Regions from separate parts of the Bradyrhizobium sp. 187 genome, predicted to be linked through region 3. Evidence: predicted binding sites of a transcription regulator. Region 3 holds the regulator's gene; each other region holds the start of a gene.
What was found. The regulator LexA, encoded in region 3, represses DNA repair genes until DNA is damaged. The targets are predictions, from matches to a motif close to TGTTCNNNNTGTGTTCNG.
Positions count from the first base shown of each region.

Region 1: a site for LexA is predicted at 923-940, ahead of IVB19_RS02515 (ATP-dependent Clp protease adaptor ClpS). Genes of this name have one in related genera too.
Region 2: a site for LexA is predicted at 1,006-1,023, ahead of IVB19_RS28905 (ATP-dependent helicase). Genes of this name have one in related genera too.

Region 1 is NZ_CP064693.1:526,063-528,261, reverse strand. It holds gene IVB19_RS02525 (enoyl-CoA hydratase) at 1-279, opposite strand, end outside; gene IVB19_RS02520 (MarR family winged helix-turn-helix transcriptional regulator) at 297-764, opposite strand; gene IVB19_RS02515 (ATP-dependent Clp protease adaptor ClpS) at 974-2,199, shown strand, end outside.
Region 2 is NZ_CP064693.1:5,963,465-5,965,663, reverse strand. It holds gene IVB19_RS28905 (ATP-dependent helicase) at 1-841, opposite strand, end outside; gene IVB19_RS28900 (DUF1328 domain-containing protein) at 1,083-1,256, shown strand; gene IVB19_RS28895 (thioesterase family protein) at 1,262-1,768, opposite strand; gene IVB19_RS28890 (FAD-binding oxidoreductase) at 1,856-2,199, shown strand, end outside.
Region 3 is NZ_CP064693.1:4,046,134-4,048,332, forward strand. It holds gene IVB19_RS19345 (molybdopterin molybdotransferase MoeA) at 1-512, shown strand, start outside; gene lexA (transcriptional repressor LexA) at 689-1,390, shown strand; gene IVB19_RS19355 (hypothetical protein) at 1,884-2,199, shown strand, end outside.

The DNA.
Region 1 (2,199 bases), 3.5 Mb from region 3:
GCAGCGCGCCAGCGACTGGATGAAGCGCACGACGTTGCGGCTTCCTTCCGACTTGCCCGCCGCGACCGCCGCGAACTCGCCGACATCGTTGCCGGCGGTAAACATGTCGCCTTCGCCGCGGATCAGGATCACGCGGACCGACGGATCGTGCTCGGCTGATTCGATGGCATCGGCGAGCTTGCCGTACATCGCATCCGTCAGCGCATTCTTCTTGTCGGGGCGTGCCAGCGTGAGCGTGAGAATTCCGCCGTCGTTCCGGATCCGGACGTGCTCGGTCATGGGTCTCTCCTCTATTCCTATGGATCTCTAGAAAGCTCTGTTGAAAGCTGTCTTGGAAACTTGTCCTGAATGCTGGTCAGCCAGCGCGCGACGATATCGATCTCCGCACTGGTGAATCCGTCCGTCAACGCCGCGTTGACCTGTGCCGCGCTGGCCTTCGCCTGCGCCAGTGCCGTCCGCCCGTTCGGCGTCAGCCAGACGCGCCAGGCGCGACCATCCTCGTGATCCGCGCGCCGCTCGACCAGTTTAGCCGCCGCCGTACGGTCGACCAGCCCCGAGATGCCGGCCGGCCCCATGTCGAGCGCCGCGCCCACCTCACCCATCAGGGCGCCGTTCTGCTTGCCGAGGATGAACAGCAGCCCCGCTTGCGCCGGCGTGACCTCGCTCGAAGGCTGCGCCGCCATCCAGCGCTGCACGCGCCGCTGCGCCACGCTCAACAGGTAGATCAACCGATGGTGTCTCGCGCCCGCGTCTTTATTTCGCATGCGAAATAGATAATCGAGGCGGATCAGATTGTCAAAGGACGGCAGCTGGACATGTGCCGCGGGAGTCGTCGAGGAACAGGGCCGCCCCGGCGCACCAGGACCTCACCCACCAATCGCAATTAGCCGCCGCCGTCACGCTTGACGGCCGCTTCCTTTTATGTTCTCTATTCGTTCTATTCAATCATAGATTGTCCCGGAGACCTTTCGTGATGAACAGTATGCGTGGCGAGAACCAGCCGACCCAGCTCGTAATTCATAATGACGATGATACGCCGGACCAATTCGTGATGGATCTGCTTCGGCAGGTTTTCGGCAAATCAGACCGTGAAGCGACCGCGCTGATCACCCAGATCGAGCAGAAGGAAAAAGCGGTTTGCGGACCTTACCCGCAATCGGTTGCCGAAGCCCTTTTCAAATCTGCGCAACAATCCATCGAATTGGCCGGCCACCAACTGCAGGTCACGCTAGAGGCGGTCAAGACTCCTTGCGAACTCTGTGGCAAGCCTGAGGGACAGACCGACGTTCGTATCGGCGACCGAACGGTCTGGCTGTGCAGCGACTGCATGCGTGCGGCGGATGAACCCTCGAACGAACAAGAGGAAGATTTCGACTTTGCTTGCGACGTTCTCGATTGGCACCTTGCCAGCACCGCGCGCAGCAAACTCGTGACCACGATCCGCCAGTTTCCTGGCCACATGCGGGTCGATCTCCAGGCCGCCGTCGACCGGCTCTTCGGCAAGGCCATCCGGCTGGTGGGATTAAACGAGGAGCAGCGCTACGAAACGCTGTCGATTCCACGACTGCTCAAGGAGGGCCGCTATGCGATCGCGATTGCCCCGCTGCAATATTCCGACGTCGACGTAGGCGAGAAGAGCCCGGTCAAGTGTCTGGATAACGGGCTGTGGCTGTGTGAGCAGGATCATCTCCGCTATGCGGTTTTGCTCTGCGCACACCGCGAATACAGTCGCGAGCCCGGAATTCGGATCGAAATCCTGGTACCCTCAGGTTCCGCAGGCGCGGCTCTGGTCCAGCAATGCTTCAATGAATTGGAAGAAGCCGTACAGGCTGCGCGGACCTATCGCGGCAAGATCCTGTCGCTCGATGCCGACTCCGACTATCGCGGTCGCTCGCGCGGCATCACGGTGCATCGCTTGCCGCAGGTCGCGCGCGACGAGGTGATCCTGCCGGAGCAGACCCTGCCGCTGCTCGATCGCAACGTTCTGACCTTCGTCAACACCCGAGACCAATTGCGCCGGCTGGGTCAATCGACACGCAAAGGCATCTTGCTGTACGGGCCGCCGGGCACCGGCAAGACCCACACGATCCGTTATCTCGCAACGCATTTGCCCGGGCATACGACGCTGATCATCACGGCCGAGCAGATCGGTCTGCTCGGCGCCTATATGAGCCTGGCACGGTTGCTCCAGCCGTCGAT
Region 2 (2,199 bases), 1.9 Mb from region 3:
GGGGAGAGGCAAAAGAAGTCGGCGCTTGGGACAGCAGCCGCAGCCACAGATATTGAGCGACGTTGGTGTCTTGATACTCATCGACCAGGATGAATTTGAAGCGCTGCTGGTACTGCCGCAGGATATCCGGGTGCTCGCGGAAGATGCGGATGTCCTCGAGCAGCAGATCGCCGAAATCGGCGGCGTTCAGGATCTTCAGCCGCTCCTGGTAGCTCGCATAGAGCTTGCCGCCCTTGCCGTTGGCGAACACGGCGGCTTCGCCCGACGGCACCTGCGACGGCGTCAGGCCGCGGTTCTTCCAGCCGTCGATCAGCCCGGCCAGCATGCGCGCCGGCCAGCGCTTGTCGTCGATATTGTCGGCTTGCAGAAGCTGCTTGAGCAGTCGGACCTGATCGTCGACGTCGAGCACGGTGAAGTTCGACTTGAGCTGCGCCAGCTCGGCGTGGGTGCGCAGGATGCGCCCGCCGATGGAGTGGAAGGTGCCGAGCCACGGCATGCCTTCGACGGCATAGCCGAGCATCTGACCGAGCCGATGTTTCATTTCGCGCGCGGCCTTGTTGGTGAAGGTCACCGACAGGATTTCGGATGGGCGGGCGCGGCCCTGGCTCAGGATGTGGGCGATGCGCGTGGTCAGCACGCGGGTCTTGCCGGTGCCGGCGCCGGCCAGCACCAGAACCGGCCCGTCCAGCGTCTCCACAGCCTCGCGCTGCTCCGGATTGAGCCCGGACAGGTATTGCGGGCCTACCGAGGCGCGCGCACGCGCGGCGATGCCGCCGGCTGCGGGCTGGTGGTCGGGGACGCTCTGGGACGTGATCTTGCTCGGCTCGGTCATGCGAATCATTTGCCCCACGTTGGCACCGCGGGGTGGTGAAAGGGGAGCCTTCTTAACAGGGATTGGTCCCTATATGGGGCCGCGGACAGGGGTTTTCCACGTGCGCCGAAAGCCAATTTGTTCCTGTCGGTCAGGCGAATTTCCGGCTTCAGCGGCCCGGAACCATTGTTCCGAGTTGGCGATTGGTTCTGCAAGTGAGGCGCGTCAGCCGCGCCGATCGCAGACAGACATCGAAACAGAGGTTCGGATCATGCTTAGCTGGGTAGTTACGTTTCTGGTTATCGCCCTGATCGCCGGTATCCTGGGCTTTGGCGGCCTCGCCGGCGCGTCGATCGAAATCGCCAAGATCATCTTCTTCATCGCAGTCGTGTTGTTCCTGGTCTCGGCCGTTGTCGGACTGGCACGGGGTCGTAACAGGGTTTAGCGCGCTTACCGCTTCGAGGGCATCGCCACGTTCCGGCCGATGCCCTCGGGCCGCGGGACGGCGCTGTGGGCCTTGACCACCGCTGCGATGCGCTCACGGATGTCTGGGGGAAAAGCCGCCACCTTTCGTGAGCCCATGTCGATGTGAAGCGACATGTTTTCCGATGTGGCGGACAGCCATCCTTCGGTCGCGTGCCGCAGCTCCTGGAAGGTGTGCAGCCGCTTGTCGTCGGCTTCCAGCAGCCAGACCGAGACCTGCACGGGATCGTCGAGGTGGATTTCGCGCAAATACCGCACGTGGCATTCGGCGGTGAAGGTCGAGCCGCCGCGCTCCTTCATGTAGCCCGGTCCGATCCCGAGCGTCAGCCACATCTGGTCGATCGCGCGGTCGAACATCACGTTGTAATAGGCCATGTTGAGGTGGCCGTTGTAGTCGATCCATTGCGGCTCGATCTGCATGATTGACGAGCGGAACGGCACGCCCTCGATCGTTGTGGCAGCAGTCTCCGGCATGTGTCCTTCCCCAGCTATGCGTCCGGTCGCTTGACTTGACCGGTGAGATGTCCTTTGCCACGGTTCGTCTCGTCGGGAGGAACGTCCGTGGGTACGACCATCACCAATAATCCGCCGCGGCCGGCGCCGAAAGCCCTCGCGAGCGCGCTGGAGCAACTTGCCGCGCGGTTCGGCAACCGCCTCATCACCTCGCAAGCCGTCCGCGAGCAGCACGGCCATACCACCACATGGATCGTGAACCAGCCGCCGGACGGCGTGGTGATGGCGCAGGAGACTGCCGACATCCAGGACGTGGTGCGGATCTGCGCGAAAAACGGCGTGCCCGTCATCGCCTTCGGCACCGGCACCTCGCTCGAGGGCCAGGTCAACGCACCCGCCGGCGGAATCTGCATCGACCTGCGCGACATGAACAAGGTGCTCGCGGTGCATGC
Region 3 (2,199 bases):
GCCGCGCCCGCGAGAGCGGCGCCGACGTCCTGATCACGACCGGCGGCGCATCGGTCGGCGACCACGATCTGGTCCAGCAGGCACTGCGGGACGAAGGCATCGCGATGGCGTTCTGGAAGATCGCGATGCGGCCAGGCAAGCCGATGATGCACGGGCGACTCGGCGCAATGGGTGTGATCGGCCTGCCGGGCAATCCCGTATCGTCCTACGTGTGCGCTTTCCTGTTCATGGTGCCGCTGATTCGCGCCCTGTCGGGCCGTTCAGTGATTCACCATCGCCGTGAACGCGCCGTGCTCGGCCGCGACGTCGGCGCCAACGACCAGCGCGAGGACTATCTGCGCGCGCATCTTGAGGAGCGTGACGATGGCACACGCGTCGTTGTTCCCGTCAATCATCAGGACTCTTCGCTGCTTGCGAATCTCGCTGCAGCACAGGTACTTCTCGTCCGCGCACCATTCGCGCCGAAGGCCGAAGCCGGCACGGCTTGCGAAGTGTTGCGGCTCCCCGTCTGAGCGCCCCCGCAACGCGCGTTCCGCGCACTTTGCTCTGTTCACGGTAAATTAAGCAGTTGCGGAACATGTATCGAACATATAGTGTCTGTTCATGATTTGTTTCGAGCATGCAGCGGCTTATGGCCGAATTCAGCGTCTCGGAATCGGACGACATCAACCGGGGGACTTTGGTCGAGATGTTAACGCGCAAACAATACGAGCTTCTGCGGTTCATCAGTGAACGTCTGAAGGAAAGCGGCGTGCCGCCCTCCTTCGACGAGATGAAGGATGCGCTCGATCTGCGCTCGAAGTCGGGCATCCATCGCCTGATCACGGCGCTCGAGGAGCGTGGCTTCATCCGACGCCTGCCCAACCGCGCCCGTGCGATTGAAGTCATCAAGCTGCCGGAGCTCCAGGCAGCCGCTGGCAGCCGCCGCGGCTTCACGCCGAGCGTCATCGAGGGCAATCTCGGCAAGGTGCGTGCGAGCGCGAGCCTGCCCGCTGACGAGGGCGAACGTCCCGTCGCGGTGCCGGTGATGGGCCGCATCGCGGCCGGCACGCCGATCGAGGCGTTGCAGACCCGCAGCCATACTATCAGCGTACCGCCTGACATGCTCGGCTCGGGCGAGCATTACGCGCTGGAAGTGCGCGGCGACTCGATGGTCGAAGCCGGCATTCTCGACGGCGACATGGCCCTGATCCAGCGCAACGAGAGCGCCGATACCGGCGACATCGTGGTGGCGCTGATCGACGACGAGGAAGCGACGCTGAAGCGCTTCCGCCGTCGCGGCGCCTCGATCGCGCTCGAGCCCGCCAACGCGGCCTATGAGGTCCGCATCCTGCCGCCCAACCGGGTGAAGATTCAGGGCAAGCTGATCGGGCTTTACCGGAAGTACTGATACCGGGAGTCTTTCTATCGGCAGTACTTCATATCGGAAGCACTTCATGCCGGAGGTGCTTGGCGCCTCGCGCGCTTCCGATCGACATCGCCGGTCAGAGATTGGAGCGGATCATCGTCCGCTCCGGCTGGATAGCCTTTCTGGTTCTGCACAGACTATCCGGCCCCTCCTCCAACGCTGGCTCCTCGCCACGCCGACGAAGCAGCACCGCTTCAAGCAGCACCGCTTCGCGGCTCGGTTGTTCGAGGAAACAGCGACCAGCGGTCAAGTTCGGCCGTTGCAGCCAAGTTGGCAATGTTCGCGTACGCGCCTCCCGAATGCATCGCGGCGAGCTTTGTTCCTATTGAATTCGGGAAAGATAATGTGATCGCGGCTTGCGGAAGCCAGCCGCAGATTTGCCCACAACCAAGCAGAGCGTTCGTGCTTCCACTCTGATAGAGGCCTGCGCCTCGATAAGAGACGCGGGTTGCTATCCCAGCATGAGGAGCACCCGATGTGTGACTACAGCCTACATGCCGTCGCGTCGCGCCCCGCCGAAGTCGGCGAGACGATCGTCACGACAAGCTTCCGCGGCACCTCGACGCGCGGCTTCGCCTCTGCAGCCGATCCGTCTGTTGCCGTCTGCCTGCTGCCGGGGACGGAGCTCGCCTTCGCCGACGACGTCCGCTACGACAATCGCTGGATCTGGACGCGCACCATCAATTCCCGCGTGGGCAAGTTCGGCAAGATCGATCCGCACGTTCCCGACCGCCATCATGATGCGATCGAATTCCCCGACGGCAAATACGTGCTGGTGACGCAGCTCGTCG